Regions from separate parts of the Stenotrophomonas sp. GW821-FHT02D01 genome, predicted to be linked through region 3. Evidence: predicted binding sites of a transcription regulator. Region 3 holds the regulator's gene; each other region holds the start of a gene.
What was found. Region 3 encodes HrcA, which represses chaperone genes, less so after heat shock. Its sites were predicted from a motif close to TTNGCACTCNNNNNNNNNGAGTGCNAA; they were not measured.

Region 1 (10,633 bases), on a different contig from region 3:
AAAGCTGTGTCGGGCAGGTCCAGTTCGTCGACCAGATGGGTGACCCGGCCTGAGTGTTCATGGCCGCGATGCAACAGCACGATGGCCTTGGCCGACGTGGTTGCCGTGGTGCTCGGCCAGTACCGGTAGAACAGCGGTACCTGGTCGAAGCTGTGGAATTCCCGTTCCTGCGCCTGACGCATGCAATCTCCGTATTGATTGGGCGTGTAGTCTTGTTGTGTTTACCGCTGCGGTGTCGCCGCGGCTTCCTTCAATCCCTGGCGTACGCGACGGGCCATCGTCAGCACACACAGCAGTGCGGCCAGTGCGGCGACCGCGCTGACCACGGTCGCGCCTGCCCAGCCAAACGCCAGCAGCAGGCCCAGCACGCCGATCACGAACGCGCGGTCGCTCTTGCCCATCGGGCCGTCATAGCGGCGGCTGGCGCCGACCATCAGGCCCAGCACGCCGGCGTACTCGCTCAGCGCGGCGGCCCAGGCCAGCAGCCACAGTGCCTCCGCACGCACGCCCGGTACGCTGAGCAGGCTCAGGTACAAGGCCGCGTCGGCGATCACATCGCACAACTCGTTCAGATAGGCGCCCAGCCGCGATTGCTGGCCGAACTCGCGGGCCAGCATGCCGTCGACGGCGTTGAGGGCCATGCGCAGCAGCATCCACAGCGGCAGGGCCAGATACAGCAGCGGCTGGGTGGGAGCGCAGCACCACACCGCAGCGGCCACCAGCAGCGAGACCACGGCCGCGACCACGGTCACCGTGTTGGCGGTGATCCCCATGCGGTACAGGCCGTGTACGGCCGGACGCAGCAGGTCCTGGAAACGTCCTTTCAATGCATAGATCGACACGATCTGAACCCGCTAATCCTTGGCAGTGCGGGCACAGCCTACCTGATTGCGACAGCACCACGTATCGAATTGCCTCCAATGCCGGTCCATGCAGACGCTACCGAGCGCACCCGCGACGGGGTCTGCACCGGCCAATTTCCCCCACCAGCACCCGCCACCGGCCCCCACCGCCTACAATATCGGCCCCGCTCCGCTGCCGATTGCCCTGTCCCCATGACTGCTGATCTGTTGCCCGTCCGCCGGGCCCTCCTCTCCGTTTCCGACAAGACCGGCCTGGTCGAGCTGGCCACCGCGCTGGCTGCACGCGGCGTGGAGCTGCTGTCCACCGGCGGTACCGCCAAGGCGATCCGCGATGCGGGCCTGGCCGTGAAGGACGTCGCCGAGGTCACCGGCTTCCCGGAAATGATGGATGGCCGGGTCAAGACCCTGCATCCGATGGTGCATGGCGGCCTGCTGGGCCGCTCCGGCCTGGACGACGCGGTGATGGCCGAGCACGGCATCGGTGCCATCGACCTGCTGGTGCTGAACCTGTACCCGTTCGAATCGGTCACCGCCAAGGCCGACTGCACCCTGGCCGATGCGGTGGAGAACATCGACATCGGCGGCCCGGCGATGCTGCGCTCGGCGGCCAAGAACTTCGCCCGCGTGGCGGTGGCCACCGACCCGTCGCAGTACGCCGAACTGCTGGCCTCGCTGGATGCCAACGACGGCCAGCTGTCGGCCGGCACCCGTTTCGCTTTCTCGGTAGCCGCGTTCAACCGCGTCGCCCAGTACGACGCGGCGATCAGCAACTACCTGTCGGCGGTCACCGCCACCGACGCCGCCGTGCCGGTGCGCGCCGAATACCCAGCACAGATGAATTCCACCTTCGTGAAGGTGATGGACCTGCGCTACGGTGAGAACCCGCACCAGAGCGGCGCGTTCTACCGCGACCTGCATCCGGTGCCGGGCACGCTGGCCACCTTCCAGCAGCTGCAGGGCAAGGAACTGAGCTACAACAACCTGGCCGATGCCGATGCAGCCTGGGAATGCGTGCGCCAGTTCGACGCGCCGGCCTGTGTCATCGTCAAGCATGCCAACCCGTGCGGCGTGGCCATTGGCGCCGGCAACGGCGATGCCTACGAGCTGGCCTACGCCACCGACCCGACCAGCGCCTTCGGCGGCATCATCGCCTTCAACAAGCCGCTCGATGCAGCCACCGCGCAGGTGATCCTGGACCGCCAGTTCGTTGAAGTCCTGATTGCGCCGGACTACGAACCGGCCGCGCTGGAATACGCGCAGAAGAAGGCCAACGTGCGCGTGCTGCGCATCCCGCACGGCGACGGCCTGAACAACTTCGACAACAAGCGCGTGGGCTCGGGCCTGCTGCTGCAGTCGTCGGACAACCGCGGCATGACCCGCGACGAACTGAAGGTGGTCAGCAAGCTGGCACCGACCGACAAGCAGTTCACCGACCTGCTGTTCGCCTGGAAGGTCGCCAAGTTCGTGAAGTCCAACGCAATCGTTTACGCCAAGGACAACCGCACCATCGGCGTGGGTGCCGGCCAGATGAGCCGCGTCTACTCGGCGCGCATCGCCGGCATCAAGGCCGCCGATGCGAACCTGGTGGTCGAAGGGTCGGTGATGGCCTCCGATGCGTTCTTCCCGTTCCGCGACGGCATCGACGCCGCTGCCGCCGCCGGCATCAAGGCGGTGATCCAGCCGGGCGGTTCGATGCGCGATGCTGAAGTCATCGCTGCCGCCGACGAACATGGCCTGGCCATGGTGTTCACCGGCGTCCGCCACTTCCGCCACTGATTACTGGAGCGACACGGATGTCTGCAGTCTCTTTGAAACCGCTTGCCGTGCTCGCCTTCGCTGGCACGGCCCTGCTGGCCGGCTGCAAGCCGGCTGCCGAACCCGCATCTGCCCCGCAGGCAGATGCGGCAAAGCCCGCCGCCAGCGAACCGGCGGCGCATGTCAGTCGCACCGCGCGTCTGCAGGCGTTCCTGACCGGGCGTTACGGCAAGGACGCCAAGCTTTCCGGCCAATGGCGCGGCAGCTGGACCCAGGACGATGAAACGCGCGCGATCGACTGGCAGGTCTGCGCCGAGCAACCGGTGGTGACCGGTGACAGCTGGCAACAACTACTGGCGGTGTGCGGTGCGCTGGTCGATGGTGCGCATATCGACCCGGGAACGATCGAGTTCTTCGTGCTGCAGCCCAAGGGCGATGGCTTCGGGATAACCAGCGAGCTGACCGGCGAGCGCTTCGGCAGTGGTGGCCAGCCCGGCACCGCCAGCATCATCCGCGCCGGCAGCGATTTCTACGGCTTCCGAGTCGAGGATGGCTGGTTCGGCCAGGGCTTCTCGCTGCTCTCGCAGACCCTGGTCCTGCCGGGCCCGAAAGGCCTGACCAGCACCGGCAACGTGCGCAGCCACATCGACAACGACGCCCAGTACGAATGCGAGAACGTCGACGCGGCCGCCGACCCCGATACCGCCGAAGACTGCCGCACCCGCCGCTTCAGCATCGATTTCGCACTGCGTTTCGACGACAGCGACCGCAGTGCGCGCATCTGGCCACTGCTGATCGAGGAAACCGGCAACACCTGCGGCGGCAAGCGGGTGCGCCAGGAGCACCGCTTCACCCTGGACGCGAAGTCCTGGACCTACTCCTTCCCCGAATCACTGCGACGCGAAGGCTGCGAGTGAACCACGCGCGCCGCCGGGGCTATCGACCTTCCCTTCCCACGCAATCTGGAATCTCGTGATGAACGTACTTGTCATCGGCTCTGGCGGCCGCGAACACGCCCTGGCATGGAAGCTGGCCCAGTCCTCCCGTGTCACCGAAGTGATCGTCGCGCCCGGCAATGCCGGCACCGCCAACGAAGACAAGTGCCGCAACGTCGCGGTGAAGGTCACCGACATCGATGGCCTGCTCGCCCTGGCCCAGGCCGAAGGCGTGGCGCTGACCGTGGTCGGCCCGGAAGTGCCGCTGGTGGCCGGCGTGGTCGACCGCTTCCGCGCTGCCGGCCTGCGCATCTTCGGGCCGACGGCGGCAGCCGCGCAGCTGGAAGGCAGCAAGGCCTACGCCAAGGATTTCCTGGCACGCCACAACATCCCCACCGCGTTCTATTCGGTGCACACCGAGGTGGACGCGGCACTGGCCTACCTGCGCGAGAAGGGCGCGCCGATCGTGGTCAAAGCCGACGGCCTGGCCGCCGGCAAGGGTGTGATCGTGGCAATGACCCTCGCCGAAGCCGAAGACGCGGTGCGCGACATGCTCTCGGGCAACGCCTTCGGCGATGCCGGTGCACGCGTGGTGATCGAGGAATTCCTCGACGGCGAGGAAGCCAGCTTCATTTCGATGGTCGATGGCGTGCATGCACTGCCGATGGCCACCTCGCAGGATCACAAGCGCGTCGGCGACGGCGACACCGGTCCGAACACCGGCGGCATGGGTGCGTACTCGCCGGCCCCGGTGGTGACACCTGAAGTGCATGCCCGGGTGATGCGCGAGGTGGTGAACCCGACCGTGCAGGGCATGATCGCCGATGGCATACCGTTCACTGGTTTCCTCTACGCGGGCCTGATGATCGACGCCAGCGGCGCGCCGAAGGTGATCGAGTTCAACGTGCGTTTCGGCGACCCGGAAACCCAGCCGGTGATGCTGCGCCTGCAGTCGGACCTGGTGGAGCTGGTGGAAGCGGCGATCGATGGCCGCCTGGACCAGGTGGAAGCGCAATGGGATCCGCGCCCGTCGCTCGGCGTGGTGCTGGCAGCCAAGCCTTACCCGGAAACGCCGATCACCGGCGAGGTGATCTCCGGCCTGGATGAAGTGCCGGCAATGGCCAAGGTGTTCCATGCAGGAACGACGCTGGATGCGCAGGGCCAGGTGCTCAGCGCCGGTGGCCGCGTGCTGTGCGTGGCGGCGTTGGGCGACAGCGTGCGCGACGCGCAGGCGAACGCGTATGCGGGTGTGGCGAAGGTGACCTGGGCCAACGAGTTCCACCGCAGTGACATCGGCTGGCGGGCGATCGCACGCGAAAACTAAGACCGCGCTGATCCACGCATGGCGTGGATCTACTGGATCGCGAAGTAGATCCACGCCATGCGTGGATTGAATACCTCGGAAAAAGCAAAGGCCCGGCAATGCCGGGCCTTTCCATTACTCAAACGCTTCATCGCCTCAAGCGGTGAACAGCGCCTTCATCTTCTTCAGCGCGTTCGCTTCGACCTGGCGGATACGCTCGGCCGATACGCCGTACTCGTCCGCCAGTTCCTGCAGCGTCACCTTGCTGTCCGCATCCAGCCAACGGCGGCGGATGATGTCGCGCGAACGCGCATCCAGTTCCGCCAGGCCTTCGCGCAGCAGCTGCATCTGGTTGTCTTCGCTGTCCTCGCGCTCGTAGGCCATCGACGGATCTTCGTCATTGGCCACCAGATACGCAGCCGGCGACGGCGGCGCGTGGTCGTTGTCTTCATCGGTCGGCGCATCGAAACCGATATCGCGGCCGGACAGGCGCGATTCCATTTCAAGCACCTCGCGCTCGGACACGTTCAGGTCCTTGGCCACCGCGGTGACTTCGGCGGCGTTCATCCAGCCCAGGCGCTTCTTCGATTTGCGCAGGTTGAAGAACAGCTTGCGCTGCGCCTTGGTCGTGGCGACCTTCACGATGCGCCAGTTCTTCAGGATGAACTCGTGCATCTCGGCACGGATCCAATGCACGGCGAAGGACACCAGGCGCACGCCCATGTCGGGGTCGAAGCGCTTGACCGCCTTCATGAGGCCGATGTTGCCTTCCTGGATCAGGTCGCCCAGCGCGAGGCCGTAGCCGTTGTAACCGCGGGCCACGTGCACCACGAAGCGCAGGTGCGAATGCACCAGCTCACGGGCAGCGTCCAGATCGTTGCCGTCGCGGAAGCGACGGGCCAGGTCCTGTTCGTTATCGACCGACAGCACCGGGATCTGGTGCACGGCACCGATATAGGCGTCCAGCGAACCGAGCGCACTGGGAATCGGCAGATTGTTTGCCACAAGGGCAGTAGAGGTGTTCTGGCTCATAGGCACCCATCTTAGCAGTCTGGGATTTGGACTGCTAAAGGAGGAAAAAGTTCCAGCATTCCACTGATGAAACACTGGTCCCAAACAGAGCCCTACCGTAACGCGATTTGATGACAGTGGCGAGCGCGCTTTTCGGGATACACAATCCCTTGGAATTCAACCCACTAGCCCGCAAACCACGGCCATTCCGGGTCAAAGGGAGCTGAACAGGTGGCGGTTTCGCCCATTCAACACCGGGCAGCGTTGCCCGCCGTTCAGCCCGTTGCCGCCAGCGTCGCCCGCGGCGGCAGCGACCAGTCGATCGGGGTCTGTCCGCGGCGCTGCAGGTATTCGTTGGCCATCGAGAAATGACGGCAACCGAGGAACCCACGGTGGGCCGACAGCGGCGAGGGATGCGGCGATTTCAGCACGCGGTGGCGACCGCCATCGATCACCTTGCCCTTCTGCTGCGCGTAGGCGCCCCAGAGCATGAACACCAGGCCCTCGCGCTCACGGTTGAGCACGTCCACCACGTGATCGGTGAAGCCTTCCCATCCGCGCCCTTGGTGGGCACCGGCCTTGCCCTCTTCCACCGTCAGCACCGCGTTGAGCAGCAGCACGCCGCGCTGTGCCCAGGGAATCAGGCAGCCATGGTCCGGACGGCCAATACCGAGGTCACCCTCGATTTCCTTGTAGATGTTCAACAACGACGGCGGCACCGGCACGCCCGGCTGCACCGAGAAACTCAGGCCATGGGCCTGTCCACGGCCGTGGTACGGGTCCTGGCCGAGGATGACCACTTTCACCTGATCGAACGGCGTCGCATCAAAGGCGGCGAAGATCTGCGGTCCAGGCGGGAACACCGCCGCACCGCTGGCCTTGCGCTGCCGCAGGAAGCTGGACAGCTCGCGCATCTGCGGCTGCAGCAGGTAATCGCCCACACGCTGCTTCCAGCTCGGTTCCAGCTGGATCGCCGGGGTGTCCACTACTTCATCGATCATCGCAACAGGGGTCCATCATTCAGTCGGGCCAGCCGCAGCTGGAACAGCACCTTGGTGATCAGCAGGCGCTCTTCGATCGGCTTCAGCACCAGGTCGTTGGCGCCAGCCTGCAGCAGGCCGGTCTGGTTGTGCGGATTGCCATCGCCGGTCATCACCAGCACCGGCAGGCGGCGCTTGCCGTAGCCGAAGTCCACGCGCACGCGCTGCACCACGTCGCGGCCGCTCAGCTCTCCCTTCAGGGTCACATCGGTCAGCACCAGGTCGATGCGATGGCGGCTGCGCCCCAGCGATTCGGCGGTCAGCAGGGTGAACGCTTCTTCGGCGCTGACCACATGCATCACGTTGAGCTGCTGGCGCTCGAGCATGCGCTTGGTGGCCTCGGCCACCACCCGGCTGTCCTCGATGTAGAGGATGGTCGCGCCGGGAATGGTCTGCGGCTGCACGTAGCCGCGCACGAACGTCGCAAGGGCCTCGTGGCCCAGCGATTTGTCGAAATAGTCGGTGACGTACTCGGTGAAGCGGCGCTGCTCCAGGTGCTGCTGAGCGTCGCCGGAGACCACGATCACCGGCACATAGGCCTGCCCTGCCGCTTCGCGCACCATCCGCGCCAGCGCCAGGCCGTCGCCATCGCGCAGGGTCAACGAGGTGGTGACCAGATCGACCGGGCCCTGCGCCAGCGCATGCTGTGCGTCTTCGATGCTGTCGCAGCCGATCACCTCCACGCCCGGCAGATCGCGCTGCAGGACGTCGGCAATCAGCTTGCGTACCAGCTTGGAACCGTCAACCACCATCACCCGCGTCGCGGGCCCTTCAAGGTGCTTCAGCGCTTGCGGTTGCATGCCGGTCTCAGGTGTCTGTCGGGCGGGTCTGGCGGAGGAAGTGACCGGTCACCAGCCATGCACCCAGCCAGCCCAGCAACAGGGTGCCGAGCAGCACCAGGCTGCCATGCAGCAGGTCCAGGCCATGCAGTACGAACGGGCTGCCGTAGCTGCGCGACAGCTCGGCCAACGGCGCGCGCAGGGCGGCACCGGCAATGCCGATCAGGCCCAACGCGACCGCACCGGCGCCCAGGCCATACCAGGCACCCAGGTACAGGAACGGGCGGCGGATGAAACCATCGCTGGCGCCGAGAAGCTGCAGCACGCCGATTTCCTCGCGGCGGGCCTGGATGTCCAGGCGCACGGTGTTGCCGACCACCAGCGCGGCACCGGCGCCGAGCAGCACCGACAGCACCTGCACCAGCCGCGCACCAAACGCGAGCCAGGCATCCAGGCGCTGGCGCCACAACGCGTCGTGCTGGACCAGGTCTGCCCCGGGCAGGCTCTCCAGCGCGCGCGCCAGCCGCGCATCGTCCTGGCCCTGGCCGGGGGTGACCACCAGCAGCGAGGGCAACGGGTTGTCGTTGAGTGCGTCGATGGCTTCGCCGAGGCCGGCCTGGCGCAGCTCCTCCAGGCCCTGATCCGGCGTGCGTACGGTGACACTGGCCACGTCCGGGCGATCGCGTAGTTCACCGGCCAGGCGCAGCGCACCGGGGCCGTCGACGTCCGCCTTCAGGAAGACATTGATGTCGCGCGACTGCTGCACGCTCCCGGCAAACTGCTTGAGGTTGTCCAGCGCGATCGACAGGCCCAGCGGCAGCGCCAGGGCCAGCGCCATGACCATCACGGTCAGCAGCGTCGCCCACGGTTTGCGGCAGGCGCGGCCGAGGCTGAACACCACGCTGTGCACGTGATGCTGGAACCACACGCCCAGGCGCGACGGCGCAGCGGCTTCGGTGTTTTCGTTCTTGGCCATGGTTACTCCGCCAGATCCTGCGGCGAGATGTCGTCCACCAGCCGGCCGTGGTCGAGGATCAGCACGCGCTTGCGCATGTGGCGCAGCAGCGGCAGGTCGTGGCTGACCACCAGCACGCTGGTGCCGCGCGCAGGCAGCTCGGCGAACAGGGACATGATCTCGGCCGCCAGGGTTGGATCGAGGTTGCCGGTCGGCTCGTCGGCCACCAGCAGCTTGGGCTCGCCGACGATCGCCCGGGCGATGCCGACGCGCTGCTGCTCACCGGCCGACAGCTGCGAGGGCAGCGCCTTCTCGCGGTGGCCAAGGCCCATGCGCTCGAGCACCGAACGCACGCGCTTGTTGATGTCGCCACGGCGGGTACCGCGCAGGATCAGCGGCAGGGCCACGTTCTCGGCGATGGAGCGGTCCATCAGCAGGCGGTGGTCCTGGTAGACCGCGCCGACCGCGCGTCGATGCCGCGGCACATCGCCGCCGCGCACCTTCAGCAGGTTGCGCTCGTCGAACATCACCGCGCCGCGGCTGGGCCGCTCGTCGAGGTGGATCAACTTGAGCAGGGTGCTCTTGCCCGCCCCGGAGTGACCGGTGACGAACAGCATTTCGCCCGGCGCGACCTCGAAGCTGACATCGGTCAGGGCTTCGTGGCCACCGGCGTACTGTTTGCTGACATTGTCGAAGCGCAGGACACTCATGCCCCGATTATGCAGGACCGGCGCGACGGCGTGGAGATGCCGGGGCGATGGTGGGTGCCGACCGTTGGCCGGCACGCCCCGAAAGCCACCCGACCAACGGTCGGGTGCTACCGCACCGATCAGCTGCCGGAGAGCATCCGGCGGATCTTGCGGCCGATACGGGTCAGGAACGAGTCGCCGGCATCGGCGCTGGTACGCACCGGCTTGGCCACCACCTGCACCGGAGTGACCGGGCTGGCACCGTTGCCGGCGTTGCTTGCCACACCTTCGGCGCCCTCGACCGGACGGCCGTGGCGACGACGACGACGCTTGCGCGGCTTGCGCTCGCCATCCACCGCACCTTCCGGCGCAGCTTCAGCGCGCGGCGGACGCGGGGCCTGCACGGCAGCAGCTTCAGCCGTCACCGCACCTTCGACTGCGGCGGCGGCTACCTGCTCGCCTTCCACACGCGGCTTGCGCGGGCCACGCGGACGGCGTTCGCCGCTGCGCTCGCCATCACGGCCACCACGGCCGGCGCCAGCACTGCTGCCGGAACGACCGCCACTACGGCCGCCGCCACGACGCTCTTCCTCGGCGGCACGCGCTTCGCGTGCTTCGCGGAAGATCTGGCCGACGCTTTCGTTCTCGTCGCCTTCCTCACCCGGTGCCGGTGCGGCACGCTCGGGGCGCGGCAGCGACGTCAGGATCTCGCTGGTGACCGCTTCGACCGGGATCTTCTGTTCAATGTAGGCCTCGATGTCCGGCAAGCCCATCGCATAGCGCTCGCAGGCGAAGCTGATGGCATCGCCTTCCTCGCCCAGGCGGGCGGTACGGCCGATGCGGTGCACATAGTCTTCGGCATCGAACGGCAGGTCGTAGTTGTAGACGTACTTGATGCCGTCGATGTGCAGTCCGCGGGCGGCGACATCGGTGGCCACCAGGATTTCCAGCTGGCCCTTCTGGAAGCGGTTGAGCAGGCTCTCGCGCTTCTTCTGCGGCACGTCGCCGGACAGCACGCCGACGCGGTAGCCGGAACGCTCCAGCGAACGGGCCACGCGCTCGACGAACACCTTGGTGTTGACGAAGACCATGGTGCGCGCGCCTTCGCTGCGCGACAGCAGGCCCAGCAGCAACGGAATCTTCTCTTCGTCGGCCGGGAAGTAGATGCGCTGGCGCACGCGCGCGGCGGTGATGGTCTCGGCTTCGACCACCAGCTTCTGCGGCTCGTTCATGTGCTCATAGGCCAGCTCGAGCACGCGGTGGCTCAAGGTGGCGCTGAACAGCAGGGTCTGCCGGGTGGAGC
Region 2 (10,633 bases), on a different contig from region 3:
CCGCCTTCGACAGATTTCCGCGATCTGTCGGGAAGGCATGGCCTGCTCTTGGTGGGTGTCGACCTTGGTCGACAGGTAGATGTAGATCCACGCCACGCGTGGATGCTTCTCGATCAATTGTCGAAATATTCGAATTCGATGGAGTCATCCACGCATGGCGTGGACCTACCAGATCGCGGGAAACTGTCAGAGGTGGGGCGGTGTCGGAGTGCGGGGTGTCCGCGGCATGGGCCCGAGGCATGCCTCGGGCGGGTTGGGCAGGACGCCCGACCCGGGTCTTGCCGTGCGCGCAGGACAGCGCACACGAGCAAGCCGCGGCCAAGCCTACAAGGACGTACTTGCGGCGTCCCCGCAGTCCGACACCGCCCCGCCATCCCACGGAAGCCCGCTGTCGCTGTTGCTGTAGCTGTTGCTTGAAAGCATCTGCAGGTGCAGGGCGCAGCCCTGCCGACCTACTTCGCCCAGCCTTCGATTTCGCCGTGCGCGAACGGTCCGAGCTTGGCCTTCACCATCCGTCCCTGCGCGTCGAACAACACGCTGTAGGGCAGCAGGCCCTGCGCGTTGCCCAACTGCACGCTGGCATCGCGTGGGCCGGGGGTATCGAGCACGATGGGATAGTCCACCGGCACCCGCTGCAGGAAATCACGCACGCTGTCAGGCGTATCCAGTGCCAGGCCCAACACCTGCACGCCGCGTGCGCCCTGGCCCTCGGCAAAGCGGGCCAGCTCGGGCATCTCTTCCACACAGGGGCCGCACCAGCTGGCCCAGACATTGACCAGCAGTGGCCGGCCCTTGAAGCGTTCGCGGATATCCAGCGCGTGGCCTTCGCCATCGGGCAGGACCAGCGCCGGCAGCGGATCACCGGGGCGCAGCCTCGGCAGCGCCGGGGGCGATACGGCAGGCGCCGCAGCTTCCGTCGCCGGCTCCGGCGCCAGCCGGTTGCCGGCCCATAGGCCAAGACCGGCAGCCAGCACTGCTGTCCACAGCAGCGCTGGCCGTTGCCACTTCATCGCGCGGTGCGCAGCAGGGCTTCTTCCACCAGCGCCTGGGTCAGCAGGGTCGGCAGCACCGTCGGCGGGGCGCCGGGGCCGTACACCACGTACAGCGGCACGCCCACGGCCTTGTGCTCATCCAGGAACGCGGTGATCTGCGGGTCGACATTGGTGTAGTCGCCCCGCATGTACACCGCGTTGGTGCGCTTGAGCAGTTCCTTGAACTCCGGGCGCGACAGCACCGCGCGCTCGTTGGCCTTGCAGCTCACGCACCAGTCGGCGGTCATGTTGACGAACACCACGCGGTTGTCGGCGCGCAGGCGGTCCAGCATCTGCGGCGAGTAATCCACCACGTTCTCGCTGCTCGCCTGCGCGGCACGTGCCGGCGGTGCCAGCTGGGTCACGGCCCACACCGGCACCAGCGCGGCGATCACCAGCAGCACGCCCAGCAGCCCGGCCGCGCGCTGGCTGCGCCAGCGGCTGCGCTCGAACAGCCACAGGCCACCGGTGAGCAGCAGCAGGCCACCCAGCGCCAGTGCCATGCCATCCACGCCGCGCTGCTTGCCCAGCACCCACAGCAGCCACAACGCGGCGGCGTACATCGGGAAGGCCAGCACATGCTTGAGGGTTTCCATCCACTGGCCCGGCTTGGGCAGGCGACGGGCCAGCGCCGGCACGAAGCCGATCAGCAGGAACGGCAGGGCCAGGCCCAGGCCGAGGAACAGGAACACCAGCATCGCCGCCACCGGCGGTGCAACGAAGGCATAGGCCACCGCCGGGCCGAAGAACGGTCCCACGCAGGCACTGCCGACCACGCAGGCCAGCACGCCGGTGAAGAAGTCGCCGGCGGGGCCACTGCGTCGCGCCAGCGACTGGCCGAAGTTGCCGATGCCGCCGCCCATGGTGAACACGCCGGACAGGCTCAGGCCCACCGCGAACATGATGTAGGCCAACGCCGCGACCACGCCAGGATGCTGCAGCTGGAAACCGATGCCGACCGCATTGCCCAGCATGCGCAGGCCGACCATCAGCGCGCCGATCACCGCGAAGGCGACCAGCACGCCCAGCGTGTACCACATGGCGTGGCTGCGGGCGCGCTCGGGGCTTTCACCGCTCTGCGCCAGGCTCAGCACTTTCAGCGACAGGATCGGCAGCACGCAGGGCATCAGATTCAGCACCAGGCCACCGCCCAGCGCCAGCAGCAGTACCCACAGCAGTGAACTGTCGGTTTTCGGCACGCGGCTCGGCGCCTTGGTACGCAGCGCATTGTCCTGCTGTGCGTCTGCGGCGAAGGCATCGCGCGCGCCGTTGCTGGCGTCGGCACCACCCGTGGCGGCCGGCGCGTCGTTGGGCACGGTCGGAAGCAGGCGCAGCGGTGTGCCGTTGGCGCCCTCGCGGGTGCCGGCAGTGGCCGAACCCGGCAGCGAACGAATCACTTCGTCGCGTGCGGCAGGTGCATCACTGGTGGCGTTGGCCTTGCCGGCGGGGATCGACAACTTCACCCGGCGGGTCATCGGCGGGTAGCAGATGCCATCGGTCTGGCAGCCCTGGAAGGTCACCACCAGCGTGCTGTCGACCGCCTCGGCGCGGCTGCGGCGCAGCGGCACCGGCACTTCCACCTGGTTGAAATAGACCGCCACGTCACCGAAGTGCTCGTCGCGGTGCGACTGCGCCGCCGGCCAGCGCGGCTTGTCGGCCAGTACCCCGGCGCTGCCTTCCAGCTTCAGCGAGGTGCGGTCGCGATACAGGTAATAGCCCGGTGCCGGGCTGAAGCGCAGCAGCAGGGTGTTGCCATCGCTGGCGATGGCATCGAAGCCGAATGCCTGTTCCGACGGCAGCGGCAGTGCCTGGCTGTTGCTGGTGCCCGGCAGCCGCAGGCCACCGCCACTGCCGGCGCCGGCCAGCGGGTTGTTGAATGCACTGGCGCCGGTGGCGCGTGCGGTCGGCAGCGTGGCCGCCGCACCGCCTGCACCGGGCAGGGTCACCTGCACCACGCGCTTCTGCGGCGGGTAGCACACACCAGCATCGGCGCAGCCCTGGTAACGCACTTCCAGGCTGATGGTGCCGGCGGCATCGGAGGGCGCGCCGGGCAGGGTGGCCTGCAGGCGCTCGCGGTAGGTCTCCACCTCACCGAAGAAATCGTCGTGGTGCTTCTTGCCTGCGGGCATCTGCAGCGCAGCGGCGTTGAACGCCGGATCAGCCTTCACCGTGGTGCGGTGGCGATACAGGTAATAGCCGGGGGCGATCTTGAACTGCAGTTGGATCTGGCCACGCTCGGGCGCGCTGGCGGTCAGCGCGAACGCCTGGTCCACCGGCAGCAGATCCTTCTCATCCAGCGCGAAGGCTGGCAATGAAAGCCACAACAGGGCGCACAAGGCGGCGCCACGCGCAAACAGAGTCTTCAATCAGTGTCCTCCCGGGTCTGTGCCCGGATCCAGTCCAGATACGCCGGCAGGCCGGCCCGGGTTTCGACCGCGATGCACTCCGGGAGTTCATACGGATGCAGTTCGACGATCCGGGCGATGGCGTCATCGACACGGCTTGCGGTGGTTTTCACCAGCAGCTGCAGCTCGGCATCGGTGGTGACCTCGCCCTGCCAGCGGTAGGTCGACTGTGCGCCGTCCAGGCGGGTCACGCAGGCAGCCAGATGCTCGGCGACCAGCGCGTGCGCGATGCGCTCGGCACTGGCCCGGTCCGGGCAGGTGGTCAACAGCAGCAGGACGGGATCGACGGTCGACATGACCGTCGAGTATAGGGCCCCTGTCCGACCGGGTCAGGATCGGACAGGGGAAATACAACTTTCTTCAAACGGTGTCAGTTGGCCAGCTGGCAGGTCGCGGGCTTGGCCGAGGTGAACAGGCCCGGAGTGGCCCACTCGGGGTGGTCGATGAACGGGTTGCGGTTGCCCTGGAAGCTGTAGATCACGTCATTGCGGGCACGTTCTGCAGCGCTCGGCGGATCAGCAAGATGCCAGTCGATCAAGGTCGACAGCAGGCCCATGTAGGCCGGCGAGCTGCTGGTCTTGACGATCTTGCTGCGGTCGTCGGTCAGTTCCAGGTCCGGTTCGGACTGGCCGGTGGCCGCATCCTTGCCCCCTTCGTAGCGGATGGCCATGTACATCACCGCGCGTGCCATGTCGCCCTTGCGTGCACCCCACACTTCAAAAGTGCCAGCGTTGCCATCCGGCGTACGTACCCAGTTCGAATTGCCCGGATAGCCGCCGCTGCCGCCGCCCTGGCCGTTGTTGGCCTCGGTGGCACGCTCGCCGCAGTTGGCGTCGCACTTGCCGAACGGCTTGTTGCCGCGGTCGGCGTTCCACTGTGCGTCGGTCAGGTACAGCATGTGGGTGTCGGTATAGGGCGCATACGGCAGGCCCTTGTCGCCGGTGGTGCTGGCAAAGCCCAGCGAGTTCGGCCAGGTGTGCTCGCGGTTGTACTTCAGGCCGCCGCCACTGCCTGCACGGTCGGTCACCTTGGTGTAGCTGCGGTTGCGATAGGCGTCGAGGATCCGGCCACTGTTGTTCGGATCTTCGTCGGCGATCTCCAGGATGGTCCAGGTGCTGGTGCCCGAGCCACTGTACGGATACGCAGTGTGGCCCTTGATGGTGGCGTGCAGCGAGCAGCGCAGCTGGCTGGGGCTGCTGGTGTTGACCTTGGAGTAATAACCCGCCGGGCCGCCGGGATTGCCCGGATCCGGATTGCCGGTGGTGGTGGCCACGGTGAAGGCGATGCGGCTGTCGGTCGCCGGACGGGCACCCTGTGCGTCGGTGATGCGTGCAGCACGGATGTCGAAGCGGCAGGCTTCACCGGCCACCAGCGCGGTGTTGGTCGACAGCTTCACACTCTTGCCGCTGGCCGGCCAGGTCAGCGGCACGCTGCCGGAGGTGCCGCAGGTCAGTGCGAAGGCGCCGCTGGCGAGGTTGACCGTCTCGCTGAACACCACTTCCAGGTCGGCGGCGGCAGGGAAGGTGCTGCTGCCCTGTGCCGGCGTGGTGGTGGATACCGACGGCGGCGTGTTCGGGCCCGGGGTGCCACCGCCACTGAAGGTCTGGTTGTTGTTGCAGCTGCCGAAGGTCTGCCTGGCCGATTCGGCCCAGGTGAAGTGCGCGTACTGGCTGCCGCTGCCGGTCAGCTGCAGCGAGGTGCCCGCAGCGGTGCTGTTGGTTTCGGCAACGGGAATGTTCTGGCTGGTCATGCCGGCGGCGGGGCCGGCGGAGGCGGTGATCGCGCCCTCGTAGCTGAGGAACTGGACCACCTTGCCGCTGGCGTCGACCAGGGCGATGCCGTCGTTGGGACCGTTCTGCAGACCATTGGTGGGGTAGGTGACCACGGCCAGGGAGGCGCTACCGCAGCTGGCCGCAGTTCCGGCCGGTACCGCGTTGTTGGCGTAGACCGTGGCGGCCGACGGATTGCTGCCGTTGTAGAGGTACAGGCGGTAGCCGGACAGATCCTCGCCGGCGGTAGCGACCACTTCGATGGCTTCGCCGACGTCACCGGCAGCGGTGCTGTCGTCGTAGTGCAGTTCGTTGATGAAGACCTCGGCCTGGGCCGGCGCAGCAGCCAGGGCCAGCAGGCAGGCGGTGGCGAGCGGGGACAGCAATCGCATCGACTACTCCTTGTGATTGGGAATGCCGGGCCACCCTAAAGCCGATCCGGTGACACTTTGCCGTTAATGAACGCCAGATATCTGACAGTGCGACGGCGGTCACCAAATGGCGGCCAATTCCCCCTTGGCTTGCCGCGACGCATCCCTATAAAGGCGTCCGCGCAGGGATGGAGTGCCGCCGGGCCGCCGGGAAAAATTTCGGGGGCGGGCCTTGAAAGGCCTGCGGAGGTCTCCATCTCTGTCGTGCTCCCGACCTGTCGGGCTTTTTCACGCGCGTTGCTGGCAGTCACCTGGTGTGAGTGCTAACATCGCCGGACTTTTTCAGACCAATCAATAACTTAAGAGGTCCCACATGAGCATCAAGCCGCTGCACGACCGCGTTGTGGTCAAGCCGATCGAAGCCGACGAAGTTTCCGCCGGTGGCATCCTGATCCCGGACTCCGCCAAGGAAAAGTCCACCAAGGGTGAAGTCGTGGCCGTGGGCCCGGGCAAGCCGCTGGACAACGGCAACGTGCGCGCTCCGTCGCTGAAGGTCGGTGACAAGGTCATCTACGGCCAGTACGCCGGCAGCTCGTACAAGAGCGAAGGCGTCGAGTACAAGGTCCTGCGCGAAGACGACGTGCTCGCCGTCATCGGCTGAGTGTCAGCGCGACCTGCTTCAGCTACACCCCATTTCCGCTAAAAGCAGCCGGGCTCCGCTCGGCTCTACACAGAGGTAAACGCAATGGCTGCCAAGGATATTCGTTTCGGTGAAGACGCCCGTTCGCGCATGGTGCGCGGCGTCAACGTTCTCGCCAATGCCGTCAAGGCCACCCTGGGCCCGAAGGGCCGCAACGTCGTGCTCGAGAAGAGCTTCGGCGCCCCGACCATCACCAAGGACGGCGTGTCCGTCGCCAAGGAAATCGAACTGGCTGACAAGTTCGAGAACATGGGCGCGCAGATGGTGAAGGAAGTCGCGTCGCGTACCAACGACGACGCCGGCGACGGCACCACCACCGCCACCGTGCTGGCCCAGGCCCTGATCCGCGAAGGCGCCAAGGCCGTTGCTGCCGGCATGAACCCGATGGACCTCAAGCGCGGTATCGACAAGGCCGTCGTGGCTGCCGTCGCCGAGCTGAAGAACATCTCCAAGCCGACCGCTGACGACAAGGCCATTGCCCAGGTCGGCACGATCTCGGCCAACTCGGACGAGTCGATCGGCCAGATCATCGCCAACGCGATGAAGGAAGTCGGCAAGGAAGGCGTGATCACCGTTGAAGAAGGCTCGGGCCTGGACAACGAGCTGGACGTGGTCAAGGGCATGCAGTTCGACCGCGGCTACCTGTCCCCGTACTTCATCAACAACCAGCAGTCGCAGACCGCTGACCTGGATGACCCGTACATCCTGCTGCACGACAAGAAGATCTCCAACGTCCGTGACCTGCTGCCGGTGCTGGAAGGCGTCGCCAAGGCCGGCAAGCCGCTGCTGATCGTTGCCGAGGAAGTCGAAGGCGAAGCGCTGGCGACCCTGGTGGTCAACACCATCCGCGGCATCGTCAAGGTCGTGGCCGTCAAGGCTCCGGGCTTCGGCGACCGTCGCAAGGCGATGCTGGAAGACATGGCCGTGCTGACTGGCGGCACCGTGATCTCCGAGGAAGTCGGCCTGTCGCTGGAAAAGGCCACCATCAAGGACCTGGGCCGCGCCAAGAAGGTGCAGGTCTCCAAGGAAAACACCACCATCATCGATGGCGTGGGTGACAAGGCTGCGGTCGATTCGCGCGTTGCGCAGATCAAGACCCAGATCGAAGACACCTCCTCGGATTACGACCGCGAAAAGCTGCAGGAACGCGTGGCCAAGCTGGCCGGTGGCGTGGCAGTGATCAAGGTCGGCGCTTCGACCGAAATCGAAATGAAGGAAAAGAAGGATCGCGTCGACGACGCCCTGCACGCGACCCGTGCGGCCGTTGAAGAAGGCGTGGTTCCGGGCGGCGGCGTTGCCCTGGTCCGTGCGGTCTCCGCACTGGCTGGCCTGAAGGGTGCCAACGAAGACCAGAACCACGGCATCCAGATCGCCCTGCGTGCGATGGAAGCCCCGCTGCGCGAAATCGTTGCCAATGCCGGTGAAGAGCCGTCGGTCATCGTCAACAAGGTCAAGGAAGGCACCGGCAGCTTCGGCTACAACGCCGCCACCGGCGAGTTCGGCGACATGCTGCAGTTCGGCATCCTGGACCCGACCAAGGTGACCCGTTCGGCGCTGCAGAACGCAGCCTCGATCGCTGGCCTGATGATCACCACCGAAGCCATGGTTGCCGACGCTCCGAAGAAGGACGAGCCGGCCATGGGTGGCGCCGGTGGCATGGGCGGTATGGGTGGCATGGGCGGCATGGACTTCTAAGTCCCGCTGCACTGCTGCAATGAAAAACCCCGCCGCAAGGCGGGGTTTTTTTGTGGGTGGCGTGTTGCCGCCAATGGGTCCATGCCAATGGGTCCATGCCAGTAGATCCACGCCATGCGTGGATGGCGTCAGCGCACGAACACCTTCTCCGCGCCGTACTCCCAGTTCCACGGCACTCCGGTATCGCCCAGCACGAACGCCACCAGCGCCGGAAACGCCGCCTCGGCGCGGACATCGTTGCCCAGCATCACCACGCAGCGCTGGCCCTGCTCGATGCACACCAGGGTGTTGCCCACCGCATCATCGTGGCCGCCCTTGTAGAAGCCGGGCCCCTGCGGCCCGCGGAAGGTGACCACGCCCAGGCCGGCTGCCAGGTTCCTGCGCCGCTCCGCTACCGGCAGTTCCGCCTGCAGGGTCGGAAACTGGCTGGCCGTGGTGATCGGCAGCTGCGGACGTACCAGCTCCTGCCGCATCGCCGCTGAAAGGCCTTCGCCGCGCACATAGCCCGCTGCGAAGTTGGCCATGTCGGCGATGGTGGTATCCATCGAGCCGGCGGCCCGCACCCGGCTGCGCTCGTCATGCGGCTCGGGCGTGCCATCGGTGGTCCAGCCGTCGGCCAGGTTGGTGGCGAAATCCTCGCGCCACATCATGCTGGTGCGGGGCATGCCGAAGCGGTCGAACACGCGGCGCTGCATCAGCGCGCCGACGTCCTGGCCAAGGCGTCCCCGTTCGAGCACGAACTGCAGCAGGATCAAGCCTTCGCCGGAATAGCCGTAGCGGCTGCCCGGATCGAAATGGAATCGCAGCCTGCCATCCGGTTCCAGAAACGCGAAGTTGGCAAAGCCGCTGCCATGATTGAGCAGCAGGCGCGGGGTGAGCCGGCGCCAGCGTTCGTCGCCGGCCAATACGCTGTAATCGGCGTAGTGCTTCGTATCGACGGGGTAGTCCGGCAACGGCTTGTCCAGATACGTGGCAATGCCGGCGTCCAGCGCGATCACCTGGTCCTGTGCCAGCTGCGCGACCAGGTGGCCAAAGGCCATCTTGGTCAGCGAAGCGGCGTACATCACGGTGTCGGTACGCAGCGGTTCGCCGGCGGCGTTGCGCTCGCCATAGGCGGCCACGTGCACCACCTTGCCAGCGTCGATCACCGCCAGCGCCATGCCACGTGCGTGTGCGGCCTGCATCAGCCGTTGCGCCTGGGCATCAATGCGGGCTGGCGATGGCAGCGGTGGTGGCGCAGCGACTACGGCCATCGGCAACAGCGTCAGCAACAACAGGACGACACGGCACATGCGTGGAACTCCTGGCGGGACGTGGCGCGATGCTACCGCAGCTTCGACTGCCGGCGCCGGTCGACCGCACCCACGCCCCGGGGCGGTGCCGGGTCATGCCCTGCGGCAGCCCGGTCCGGACTTGCGCCTTGCGGGATCGATAATATAATAAGGCGCCTAATCATCACGGATATGATGGATGATTGAAGCAAAACACACGGCTCTCATCCAGGAGGCTGGCCGTCGCGGCGATCCCCACCTGGCCCAGCTGCGCCTGTGCTTCCAGCTGCTGGCCTTGTCCAGCGCGATCGACCGTGACTGCGCTTCACGCCTGGCGCCGCACGGCCTCAGCGAGGGCCGTTTCATTGTGCTGTTCCTGCTGCACGGTGCTGGTGGCACGTTGCCTCCGCACGAGTTGGCCGAGCGTGCTGGCGTCACCCGCGCCACCATCAGCGGGTTGCTCGATGGCCTGCAGCGTGACGGCCTGCTGCAGCGGCGCAACGATGCCGAGGATGGCCGCCGTCTGCAGATCGTGCTGACGGCCCGCGGCAAGCGCTTGGCCGGCGATCTGTTCGACCAGCACACACAATGGATCGGCGGACTGTTCAACGGTCTTGATTCCAGCGAACAGGTGCAGTTGTCGCTGCTGTTGGAAAAGGTCTGGCGACACACCGACGCGGGCCAGGAAGCAGGTACATGAGCAATACCATCGCCACGGCACGTCTGCGGGAATTGAATGCGGGCAGTGCAGCCAGCACGCATCTGGCCGAGTGCCTGGCTGTGGACTTCGCTGCGTTGCTGCAGGCGGTGGCACCGACCTTGCCACCGGCCTCGATACAGCGCATGCAGGCCGCCGCAGGCAAGGGGATCACCCAGCGCATGGCATTGGCCGCAGCGCTACTGCGCGAGGCAGGGCAGGGCGACGTGCAGCGCAGGCAGGCGCATCCCTCCGACACCGTGCGCGGATGGGCCTGCTATCTGATCGGCGCCGACGCGCAGGCGGCATTGGCCGACAAGCTGCAGGCCATGCGTTCACTGGCAGATGATCCGCACTTCGGTGTGCGCGAATGGGCATGGTTGGCCTTGCGCAGCGATATCGTCGCCGAGCCGCTGGAAGCGCTTGCCCTGCTGCAACCCTGGACGCAGCAGCGCTCGCCGCATCAGCGCCGCTTCGCCTGTGAGGCGCTTCGCCCCCGCGGTGTATGGGCCACGCACATTGCGCTGTTCAAGCAGCAACCCGAGCACGCGTTGCCCTTGCTGGAGGCCCTCGCTGACGATCCCGAGCGCTATGTGCAGGACTCGGTCGGCAACTGGCTGAACGACGCCGGCAAGAGCCAGCCCGACTGGGTGCGCGATGTGTGCACGCGGTGGCAGTCAACGCACAACAGCGC
Region 3 (10,633 bases):
CGCACCCAGATGCAGCGAGTACCAGCGACCGACATAGGTCAGCAGGGCAATGCCGATCAACGCTGCACCGGCAAACCAAGATGCGGAATGCTGGCCATAGGGCACGATCACCGCTGCGGCGATCAACGGCCCCAGCGCCGTGCCGAAGTTGCCTCCCACCTGGAACACCGACTGCGCCAGGCCATGACGGCCGCCGGAGGCGAGACGTGCGATGCGCGAGGCTTCCGGATGGAAGATGGCCGAACCGATGCCGACCAGCGCGGCGGCCAGCAGCACCATCGCGTAGTTGGGCGCAAAGCCGAGCAGCAGCATGCCGCACAAGGTCGAGGCCATGCCGATCGGCAGCGAGTACGGGGCCGGCCGGCGGTCGGTGGCAAGGCCGACCAGCGGCTGGAAGATCGAGGCGGTGAGCTGGTAGGTCAGCGTGATCAGGCCGATCTGGGTGAAGCTGAGATTGAAGCCGCCCTTGATCACCGGATAGATGGCCAGGATCAGCGACTGCATCATGTCGTTGACCATGTGCGAGCTGGAGATGGCCGCTAGCACTCCTGGCGATACGGGGCGGGCGGATACGGCGGGAGAAGCCAGAGTCGACATTGCGCACGGTCAGGATGGGGGCGAGCCGTGCATGCTACGGTGGGCATCCGCTCCCTTCTGCCGCGTTCTGGTCATGGCCTATCGCAAAAAGGACACCCCCTGCCCCGTCCGCGAAACCGCGCCGTGGAACGAGGTACCGGTGCATCGCCCGGTCACCTGCCGCGCACGCGACTACCGCGCCGGCACCCACATCGCGGCGCACAAGCACCGACGGCACCAGCTGGTCTATTCCATGTCCGGGCTGATGGTGGTGCGCTCGGAGGTCGGCCGCTGGGTGGTGCCCTCCACCCGCGCCATCTGGATGCCGGCGGGCATGGCGCATGCGGTGGACTGCATCGCCGAGGTGCACATGCGCAGCCTGTACATCGAACCGTCATTCGCCCCGCAGCTGCCCGCCGAGCCCTTCGCCGTGCAGGTGGCCCCCCTGCTGCGCGAACTGCTGCAGGCAGCCATCCTGATCGACGGACCGCATGAAGAAGACAGCCGCGATGGCCGCGTGGTGCGGCTGATGCTCGACGAACTGCACCGCATGGACGTACTGCCGTTGCACCTGCCCGAGCCCGTCGACCCGCGCCTGCACAGGATCTGCCAACACATCCAGAAACATCCCGGCGACGAGGCGACCCTGCAGGACTGGGCGCAGGCGTTGGCGATCGACGTGAAAACCATCCAGCGCCACTTCGCCAGCGAACTGGGCATGACCTTCGGGCAGTGGCGGCAACAGGCGCGCCTGCTGGCCGCGATGGAACGGCTGGCCCGCGGCGAAAAGGTGATCGATGTTGCGCTGGCGATGGGCTACGACAGCCCCAGTGCATTCACCAGCATGTTCAAGCGTCAGCTGGGGCAGACGCCGGCGGCATTCTTCCGTTGATCCGTTGCACCGCGTCCACGCATGGCGCGGATCTGCTGCGCCGGAAACGAAAACGCCGGGCATGGCCCGGCGCTGTCGTTCAACATTTCCCTCAAGGGATCAGGACGTCATCCGATCCCAGAAGCCCTTGACGCCGTCGATGAAGGTCGCCGACTTCGGCGAATGCTTGCGCGCATCCTCGCCGTTGAAGGTGGCTTCGAACTGCTCCAACAGCTTGCGCTGGTCGCTGGTGAGGTTGACCGGGGTCTCCACCACCACGCGGCAGTACAGGTCGCCCTCGCTGCGGCTGCGTACCGAACGCACGCCCTTGCCGCGCAGGCGGAACAGCTTGCCGGTCTGGGTCTCGGCCGGGATACGGATTTCCGCTTCACCACCGAGGGTGGCCACGCGCACGGTATCGCCCAGTGCGGCCTGCGAAATGCGGATCGGCACTTCGCAGTGCAGGTCGTCGCCGTCGCGCTGGAAGATGTGGTGCTCGCGCACGCGCACTTCCACGTACAGATCGCCCGGTGGCGTCCCCGCAGGGCCGGCCTCGCCCTCACCCGCCAGGCGGATGCGGTCGCCGGTATCCACGCCCGCCGGCACCTTCACCGACAGCACCTTGTCTTCTTCGACACGGCCGTTGCCGTGGCAGGTCTTGCAGGGCTTGGCGATGATCTGGCCACGGCCACCACAGTTGTGGCAGGCCTGCTGCATGGCGAAGATGCCGCGCTGGATGCGCACCTGGCCACGACCATGGCAGACGTTGCAGGTCTCGACCTTGCCGTCTTCCGAGCCGCTGCCATCGCAGTCGCCGCATTCGGCCAGGGTCGGAATCTCGATGCGGCGCTCGACGCCACGCACCGCTTCTTCCAGGTCCAGCTCCATCACGTAACCGATGTCGGCGCCGCGACGCGCCTGGCGCGGGCCACCACCGCCGGCACCACCAAAGATGTTGCCGAAGATGTCGCCGAAAATATCGTTCATGTCCGGGCCGCCCGGACCACCGCCACCACCGCCCATGCCGTGTTCGAACGCGGCGTGGCCATGGCTGTCGTACATGCGGCGCTTGTTGCCGTCGGACAGTACTTCGTAGGCTTCCTTGCACTCCTTGAAGGAGGCTTCGGCCGCCGCATCACCCGGGTTGCGGTCCGGGTGGAACTTCATCGCGCAACGGCGGTAGGACTTCTTCAGTTCTTCGTCGGTGGCGGTGCGGGCAACGCCCAGCACTTCGTAGTAATCGCGCTTGCTCATATCGTGGATCGCATTCCGGAAAGTCGGGATTCGTCAAAGCGGAAGAGCGGAACCAGGTCCGCTCTTGCGTCGGGCGCCCCGACACGCCAGAGGGCGGTCAGGACCCTGGTACGACAACGGGACGCTGGCAACCAGCGTCCCGTGTCGGTCCGGATCAGGACTTCTTGTCGTCCTTGACTTCGGTGAACTCGGCGTCCACCACGTCATCCTGCGCCTTGCCCGCATTGCCGGCGTCGGCACCCGGGGCGGCACCGCCCTGGTCGGCCGAAGCCGCAGCGAACAGCGACTGGCCAGCTTCTTCCAGCACCTTCGACTTGGCTTCGATCTGCGCCTTGTCGTCACCCTTCATCGCGGTTTCCAGATCGGCCAGGGCCGCTTCGACCTTGCCGATCACTTCGCCACCGACCTTGCTGCCGTGCTCGGTGATCGCGCTGCGGGTGCCGTGGATCAGGGCATCGGCCTGGTTGCGGGCCTGCACCAGCTCCTGGAACTTCTTGTCTTCTTCGCGGTTGGCTTCCGCGTCGGCGACCATGCGTGCGATCTCTTCCTCGGACAGACCCGAACCGGCCTTGATCTCGACCTTCTGTTCCTTGTTGGTCTTCTTGTCCTTGGCCGACACGTGCAGGATGCCGTTGGCGTCGATGTCGAAGGACACTTCCACCTGCGGCAGGCCGCGCGGGGCCGGCTCGATGCCGGACAGGTCGAACTTGGCCAGCGACTTGTTGAAGCGGGCCTGCTCGCGCTCACCCTGCAGCACGTGCACGGTCACGGCCGACTGGTTGTCCTCGGCGGTGGAGAACACCTGCGAGGCCTTTGTCGGGATGGTGGTGTTCTTTTCGATGATCTTGGTGAACACACCGCCCATGGTTTCGATGCCCAGCGACAGCGGGGTCACGTCCAGCAGCAGCACATCCTTGACGTCGCCGCCGAGCACGCCGCCCTGGATCGCAGCACCCAGTGCCACGGCTTCGTCCGGGTTGACGTCCTTGCGCGGTTCCTTGCCGAAGAACTCGGTGACAGCCTGCTGCACCTTCGGCATGCGGGTCTGGCCGCCGACCAGGATCACTTCGCTGATGTCGCTCGAACGCAGGCCGGCATCGTTCAGGGCGACGCGGCACGGCTCGATCGACTTCTTGATCAGCTCTTCCACCAGCGACTCCAGCTTGGCGCGGGTCAGCTTGATGTTCAGGTGCTTCGGACCCGACGCGTCGGCGGTGACGTACGGCAGGTTCACTTCGGTCTGCTGGGCGCTGGACAGTTCGATCTTGGCGCGCTCGGCAGCATCCTTCAGGCGCTGCAGGGCCAGCGGATCCTTGCGCAGGTCGATGCCCTGGTCCTTGTTGAACTCTTCAACCAGGTACTCGATGACGCGGTTGTCGAAGTCTTCGCCACCCAGGAAGGTGTCGCCGTTGGTGGCCAGCACTTCGAACTGCTTCTCGCCGTCGACATTGGCGATCTCGATCACCGAAACGTCGAAGGTGCCGCCGCCCAGGTCGTACACAACGATCTTGCGATCCTTGTTGTCGCCCTTGTCCAGGCCATAGGCCAGCGCGGCCGCAGTCGGCTCGTTGATGATGCGCTTGACGTCCAGGCCGGCGATGCGGCCAGCGTCCTTGGTTGCCTGGCGCTGGCTGTCGTTGAAGTAGGCCGGCACGGTGATGACCGCTTCGGTGACCTTCTCACCGAGGAAGTCCTCGGCGGTCTTCTTCATCTTCTCCAGCACCTTGGCCGAGATTTCCTGCGGCGCCATCTTCTTGGCATCGCTGGTGGCCACCCAGGCATCGCCATTGTCATGGGCCAGGATGCTGTACGGGACGTGCGCGATGTCCTTCTGCACTTCGGCGTCGGTGAACTTGCGGCCGATCAGGCGCTTCACCGCGTAGAAGGTGTTCTTCGGGTTGGTCACGGCCTGGCGCTTGGCCGAGGCACCGACCAGGACTTCGCCGTCCTTGGTGTAGGCGACGATCGACGGGGTGGTGCGATCGCCTTCCGAATTTTCGATGACGCGGGCCTTGCCGCCGTCCATGATCGCCACGCACGAGTTGGTGGTGCCGAGGTCGATACCAATGATCTTGCCCATGGGGGAGACTCCTTGAAGGATGTTGTTTTTGTCAGTCCGGCCGTTCGGCCGGTGGATGAATGGGATGTGGGGGAGGCTCGTGGAACATTCAAGCCATCCCCCGAACGCTGTGTTTCCGTTCGCCCAACACGTTCAGCGTCGGTCGTGCCGATGCCCCGGTCGCGGCGGGAAAACCCGCGCCAGGCCAGGCCCGGCGCCCGCGGTCAATCGGCGGCAACCACCACCAGCGCCGGCCGCAGCAGGCGCTCGTTGAGCAGGTAGCCCTTCTGGAACACGGTCACCACGCTGCCCGGGGCGGCGCCGGGGGCAGCGACCTGGCTGATCGCCTGGTGGTGTTCCGGGTTGAACGGCTGCCCGGTCGGGTCCAGCAGCACCAGGCCGTTGTCACCAGCGACCTTCAACAGCTGCTTGTAGGTCAGCTCCAGGCCCTCGCGAAGCGGATGGGCATCGTCGCCGGCGGCCTTGAGGCCGGCATCGAGGCTGTCGAATACCGGCAGCAGTTCGCCCAGCAGCTTCTCGTTGGCGAACTTGCGCGCCTGTTCGATGTCGCGGGCCACACGCTTGCGCTGGTTGTCGAGGTCGGCGCGCTCACGCAGCGCTTCGGCCTTGACCTGCTCCACTTCGGCACGGAGCTGTTCGATCTGTTCGTTGACGCCCTCGGCGGCAGCTGCGTCGGCGGCGGCCTGCTGGGCGGCGATGTCTGGCTGATCTTGATTCATGTCTGGGTCCCTGGCGGTCACTCTCCGCCTCCACCCACCCTAGTGTGGGCGGGATGCTGCGTTTCAAGCGTCCGATGCACCCGGAGTTCGCCCGCCCGGCGAAAAGGCCGCGCCGAGCACATCGGCGGTGGCCTGGACCAGCGGAATCATCCGGTCGTAGGCCATCCGCTTCGGCCCGATCACGCCCAGCACGCCCAGTACCTGGCCGTTGGCGGTGTACGGCGCGGTGACCAGCGAGACGCCCTGCAGGGGTACCACGCCGGTTTCCTCGCCGATGAAGATGCGCACGCCGGGGGCCTGGATGGTCCGCTCCAGCAGCTGCAGGATCTCGCGCTTGCTGGAAAACAGCTCGAACAGCTCGCGCAGGCGCTCCAGGTCGGACAGGTCCTGCACCCCCATCAGACGCGTCTGGCCGGCCACCAGCATGTCGTCGGCCGGCGGCTGCAAGGCCTGCTCGGCCAGCTCGACGCTGTGCGCCAGCACTTGTTCCAGCTCGGAACGCGCATCGCGCAGCTCCAGCAGCAGGCGGGTACGGATCTCGGCCAGGGGCAGCCCGGCAAAGTGGGCATTGAGGTAGTTGGCCACCTGCTCCAGCTGCCCCGGTGCGAAGTCCTGGCGCGTCTCGATCACCCGGTTCTGCACTTCATTGTCGGCAAACACCAGGATCGCCAGCACCCGGCGCCCGTCCAGCGCCACGAAATCGATCTGGCGGAAGGCGAACTGCTCGCGGCGCGGCGCGCTGACCACGCCAACGAAGTGGCTCATCGCCGACAGCAGCTCCGACGCACTGCCGAGCAGCGCCTGCGTACTGCCGCCTCCGGCCAGCTCCTGACGCAGTCGGGCCAGCTCCCCTTCGCCCGGCGGCTGCATCTGCAACAGGCTGTCGACGAACACCCGGTAGCCATGCGCGGTCGGAATCCGGCCCGCCGACGTATGCGGCGAGGCCAGCAGGCCCAGGTCTTCCAGGTCACCGAGGATGTTGCGGATGGTGGCCGGACTGACCTCCAGACCGGCCACGCGCGCCAGCGTCTGCGAACCCACGGGCTCGCCATCCTGGATGTAGCGCGCGATCAGCGTGCGCAGCAGGTGCCGCGCGCGCGGGGCAAGTTGGTCGGGAGAACCGTGCATGGAATCAACCTGTGAGACAGGGACATTAGATAATGGCGACGCATCCCCTTGGCAAGTCATTGGACGACCCCGCCGCGCGTGCTAGCGTTGCGCGGCTGCAGACACCCCCTTACCCATGCTCAGACATCTTTCAATCAAGGATTTCGCCGTCGTCCGCGCCACCGAACTGGAGTTCGGGCCGGGCATGACCGTGGTTTCAGGCGAGACCGGCGCGGGCAAATCGCTGATGGTCGACGCCCTGGGCTTCCTGTCCGGCCTGCGCGCCGACAGCGGCGTGGTCCGCCATGGCGCGGCCCGGGCCGAACTGTCGGCCGAATTCGCGCTGGACCAGCTGCAGGCCGCCCGCCAGTGGCTGGCCAGCAATGAGCTGGACGATGAAGACCAATGCCAGCTGCGCCGCGTGATCCGCGCCGACGGCGGCTCGCGCTCGTGGATCAACGGCCGCCCGGTCACCCTGGCGCAGCTGGCCGACCTCGCCGGCCTGCTGGTGGAGATCCATGGCCAGCATGAGCAGCAGGCCCTGCTGACGCGCCCGTCGCAGCTGGCCCTGCTGGACGCCTATGCCCGCAACGAAAGCGAACGCCGCCAGGTGCGCCGCGCTGCCGCCACCTGGCAGGCGCTGGTCGATGAATCCCTGGCACTGTCGCAACAGGGCGACGTGAGTGACCGCATCGGCTTCCTCGAACACCAGCTGCGCGAACTGGACCGTGAGGATCTGGAGCCGGAGTCGATCACCGCGCTCGGCGCCAGCCATCGCCGTCAGGCGCATGCCAGCGCCCTGTTGGCCGCCTGCCAGGCAGCTTCGGACCAGCTCAACGGCGACGAAGGCCACTCGGCGCTGGATCAGCTGCAGCAGGTGCGGCATGAACTGGCCAGGGTGGCCGAACATGACCCGCGCCTGGGCGACGTCGATGCCCTGATCGACAGCGCCTCCATCCAGCTGCACGAGGCCCTGGCCCTGCTCGACCGGGTGCATGACGACCTGGACGCCGATCCGGACCAGTTCGAGGAGAACGAGCGCCGCATCGGCCGCCTGCACGACCTGGCTCGCAAGCACCGCGTGCCGATGGATGAGCTGGGTGCGCAGCGTGAGCGCATGCACGCCGAAGTGGAACAGCTGCGTGGCGCCGACGAGCGCCTGCAGCGTCTGGCCGGCGAAATTGAGAAGGCCGCAGCGGCTTGGCGTGTCGAGGCTGCAGCACTGACCACCAGCCGCCGCACCGCTGCTGCCGAGCTGTCGGCCACCACCACCGGCATCATCGCCGAGCTGGGCATGGGCGGCGGCCAGTTCCTGATCGAGCTGGAGCCGCAGGACAACGGCAAGCCGGACCCGCAGGGCGCCGAGCGCGTCGAATTCCTTGTGGCTGCCAATGCGGGCCAGCCACCGCGTGCGCTGCGCAAGGTCGCTTCCGGTGGCGAGCTGTCACGTATTTCGCTGGCCATCGAAGTAGCCGCGCTCGACCTGGATGCAGTGCCGACCATGGTGTTCGACGAAGTCGACTCCGGCATCGGTGGCGCGGTGGCCGATATCGTCGGCCAGAAGCTGCGCGCCCTCGGCGAAAAGCGCCAGGTGCTGTGCGTGACCCATCTGCCGCAGGTTGCCTCCAAGGGCCACGCCCATTACCGGGTCAGCAAGGCACCGGTGGAAGGCATGACCCAGAGCGCAGTGGAGAAGCTCGACGCAAAGGCCCGCGAGGAAGAGCTGGCGCGCATGCTGGGTGGCGTGGAAGTGAGCAAGGAAGCCCGCGCCGCCGCGCGCAAGCTACTGCAGGTGTAGGCCCCTGCACGCCTGTTGGCGCGCTTGAATCGCGGGCATTCATCCACGCATGGCGTGGATCTACTGCAGGCCTGAGACCTGGTAGTGCCGGCCGCTGGCCGGCAACCCACCGCACGTGGACGAAGGTCATGACGCTGCCGGCCAGCGGCCGGCACTACCCCCGCGGCTGCGTCAGGTCGACGTTCTCCACCAGGAAATCAAGGAACGCGCGCACCCGCAGCGGCAGGTAGCCCCCCTGCCCCAGGAACACCGCGTGCACCTCTTCCAGGTCGCCCGGGTTGGCGTCCTCCAGCACCGGCAGCAACCGGCCTGCCGCGATGTCGGCCTGCACCTGGAACGCCGCCAGCCGGGCCAGGCCCAGCCCACCCAGCACCAGCTGACGCAGCGCGTCGCCATTGCTGGCGCGCGCATTCCCGCTCGGCAGCACCCGCAACTGCTGGCCATCCTGCAGCAGCGGCCAGCCCTGCACCGACCGTGCATGGCCGATATCCAACCGGTTGTGCGCCAGCAGCGCGTCGCCATTGCCCGGCAGTCCGTGTCGTGCCGCATAGGCCGGTGCCGCCACGATCATCATCCGCGTTGCACCCAGCCGGCGCGCGACCAGGCTGGAACTCTTCAACGGGCCGGCCCGTACCGCCACGTCGGTGCGCTGCTCCAGCAGATCGATCACCTCGTCGGTCAGGGTCAGGTCCACACCGACCTGCGGATGGCGCTGCAGGAATTCCGGCAGCAGCGGCAGCAGGAAGTGCTGGCCGAACGGCACGTTGGCATTGACCCGCAGCCGCCCACGCGGCTCGGCGTGGGCGCTGGCGCAGCGTTCGGCCTCTTCCAGATCGGCCAGCACCCGCAGGCCGCGCTCATAGAACGCGCAGCCCTCCGGGGTCAGCTGCAACTGGCGGGTGGAACGCTGCAGCAAGCGCGTACCCAGCCGCTGCTCCAGCCGTGCAACCAGCTTGCTGACCGCCGACGGCGTCATCTCCAGGCTGCGGGCGGCGGCGGAAAAGCCGCCGGTTTCGATCACCCGCACGAACACTTCCAGTTCGCCGGATCGGTTGATGTCGGTGCGTGCCATGTCAATGAATTCGATTCACAGATGATTGTCCATGCGCAGTCTAGGTCACAGATAACCCTGGACGCACCATGGTCGCCCCTCCCGCCGGGTCTTCCCGATGAATCGCCTGAGCCAACTGACCGCTACAGCCCTGCTTGCCCTGTCCGGCGCCGCCGCCGCGTCACCTGCCCCGCACTGGGTCGCCAGCTGGCAAGCCAGTCCGCAGCCGGTGTGGAGCAGCGATTTCCTGTTTCCTACCCTCATTCCCGGCCAACTGCAGGACCAGACCTTCCGCCAGAGCGTTCGCATCAGTCTGGGCGGGTCGCGCCTGCGGATCCGCCTGAGCAACGCCTACGGCACCCAACCTTTGCGGATCGGCGCTGCCAGCATCGCCGCCCATACGGGGGACACGCCGCAGCCGCTGCGCTTCGACGGCCAGCCCGGGGTCGTGATTGCGCCCGGGCAGGACCGCCTGAGCGATCCGCTCCCCCTTCCCATCGCTGATCGGCAGACGGTGCAGGTCAGCGTTTACCTGCCCGACCGCACGCCGCTGCAGACCTTCCATTGGGAAGGGCGACAGACCAGTTGGATTGCGCCAGGCGACCAGCATCAACGGCCCGCGCTGCGGGACGCCAGCAGCACCACGGCCCGCCTGCTCCTGTCGGCCATCGACGTCGAGGCCCCGGCCATCGCGCGCAGCGTGGTGGTGATCGGCGATTCAATCACCGATGGCGCCACCGCCAGCCTCGACCAGGACCAGCGCTGGACCGATCACCTCGCCGCGCGGCTGGCACCAGAAGGTGTAGCGGTGGTCAATGCCGGCATATCCGGCGGTCGCCTGCTGCGCGATGGCATGGGCGAATCGGCCCGCAAGCGTTTCCAGCGTGACGTGCTCGACCAGCCCGGTGTCGCCAGTGTGATCGTGCTGATCGGCGTCAACGACATCAGCTGGCCGGGCACGGCCTTTGCCCGCGCGCAGGCCCGGCCCAGCCTGGCCGAGCTGCAGGCCGGCTACCGCGACCTGGCCCAGCGCGCCCACGCACGCGGCCTGCGCATCCTCGGCGCGACCCTGACCCCGTTTGCCGGCGCCCTGCCCGGCACCCCGCTGGACGACTACTACGCCGCGGACAAGGACACCCTGCGCCAGCAGCTCAACGCCTGGCTGCGCACGGACAGC

Region 1: the regulator HrcA is predicted to act here: its motif matches at 5,900-5,926, upstream of rpoH (RNA polymerase sigma factor RpoH).
Region 2: the regulator HrcA is predicted to act here: its motif matches at 5,877-5,903, upstream of AC07UW_RS04770 (co-chaperone GroES).

Annotation. Positions count from the first base shown of each region.
Region 1 covers NZ_JBWKVP010000004.1:26,766-37,398, forward strand. The annotation lists gene AC07UW_RS09795 (bifunctional alpha/beta hydrolase/class I SAM-dependent methyltransferase) at 1-182, opposite strand, end outside; gene AC07UW_RS09800 (CDP-alcohol phosphatidyltransferase family protein) at 222-842, opposite strand; gene purH (bifunctional phosphoribosylaminoimidazolecarboxamide formyltransferase/IMP cyclohydrolase) at 1,056-2,639, shown strand; gene AC07UW_RS09810 (hypothetical protein) at 2,657-3,535, shown strand; gene purD (phosphoribosylamine--glycine ligase) at 3,594-4,877, shown strand; gene rpoH (RNA polymerase sigma factor RpoH) at 5,013-5,888, opposite strand; gene ung (uracil-DNA glycosylase) at 6,143-6,868, opposite strand; gene AC07UW_RS09830 (response regulator) at 6,865-7,707, opposite strand; gene ftsX (permease-like cell division protein FtsX) at 7,715-8,662, opposite strand; gene ftsE (cell division ATP-binding protein FtsE) at 8,665-9,351, opposite strand; gene rhlB (ATP-dependent RNA helicase RhlB) at 9,471-10,633, opposite strand, start outside.
Region 2 covers NZ_JBWKVP010000002.1:56-10,688, forward strand. The annotation lists gene AC07UW_RS04750 (TlpA family protein disulfide reductase) at 453-1,010, opposite strand; gene AC07UW_RS04755 (protein-disulfide reductase DsbD domain-containing protein) at 1,007-3,397, opposite strand; gene cutA (divalent-cation tolerance protein CutA) at 3,394-3,732, opposite strand; gene AC07UW_RS04765 (endonuclease) at 3,807-5,597, opposite strand; gene AC07UW_RS04770 (co-chaperone GroES) at 5,950-6,237, shown strand; gene groL (chaperonin GroEL) at 6,322-7,971, shown strand; gene AC07UW_RS04780 (serine hydrolase domain-containing protein) at 8,100-9,263, opposite strand; gene AC07UW_RS04785 (MarR family winged helix-turn-helix transcriptional regulator) at 9,442-9,942, shown strand; gene AC07UW_RS04790 (DNA alkylation repair protein) at 9,939-10,633, shown strand, end outside.
Region 3 covers NZ_JBWKVP010000015.1:82,071-92,703, reverse strand. The annotation lists gene AC07UW_RS19730 (MFS transporter) at 1-597, opposite strand, end outside; gene AC07UW_RS19725 (AraC family transcriptional regulator) at 671-1,468, shown strand; gene dnaJ (molecular chaperone DnaJ) at 1,568-2,701, opposite strand; gene dnaK (molecular chaperone DnaK) at 2,856-4,781, opposite strand; gene grpE (nucleotide exchange factor GrpE) at 4,985-5,500, opposite strand; gene hrcA (heat-inducible transcriptional repressor HrcA) at 5,564-6,628, opposite strand; gene recN (DNA repair protein RecN) at 6,744-8,405, shown strand; gene AC07UW_RS19695 (LysR family transcriptional regulator) at 8,560-9,477, opposite strand; gene AC07UW_RS19690 (SGNH/GDSL hydrolase family protein) at 9,575-10,633, shown strand, end outside.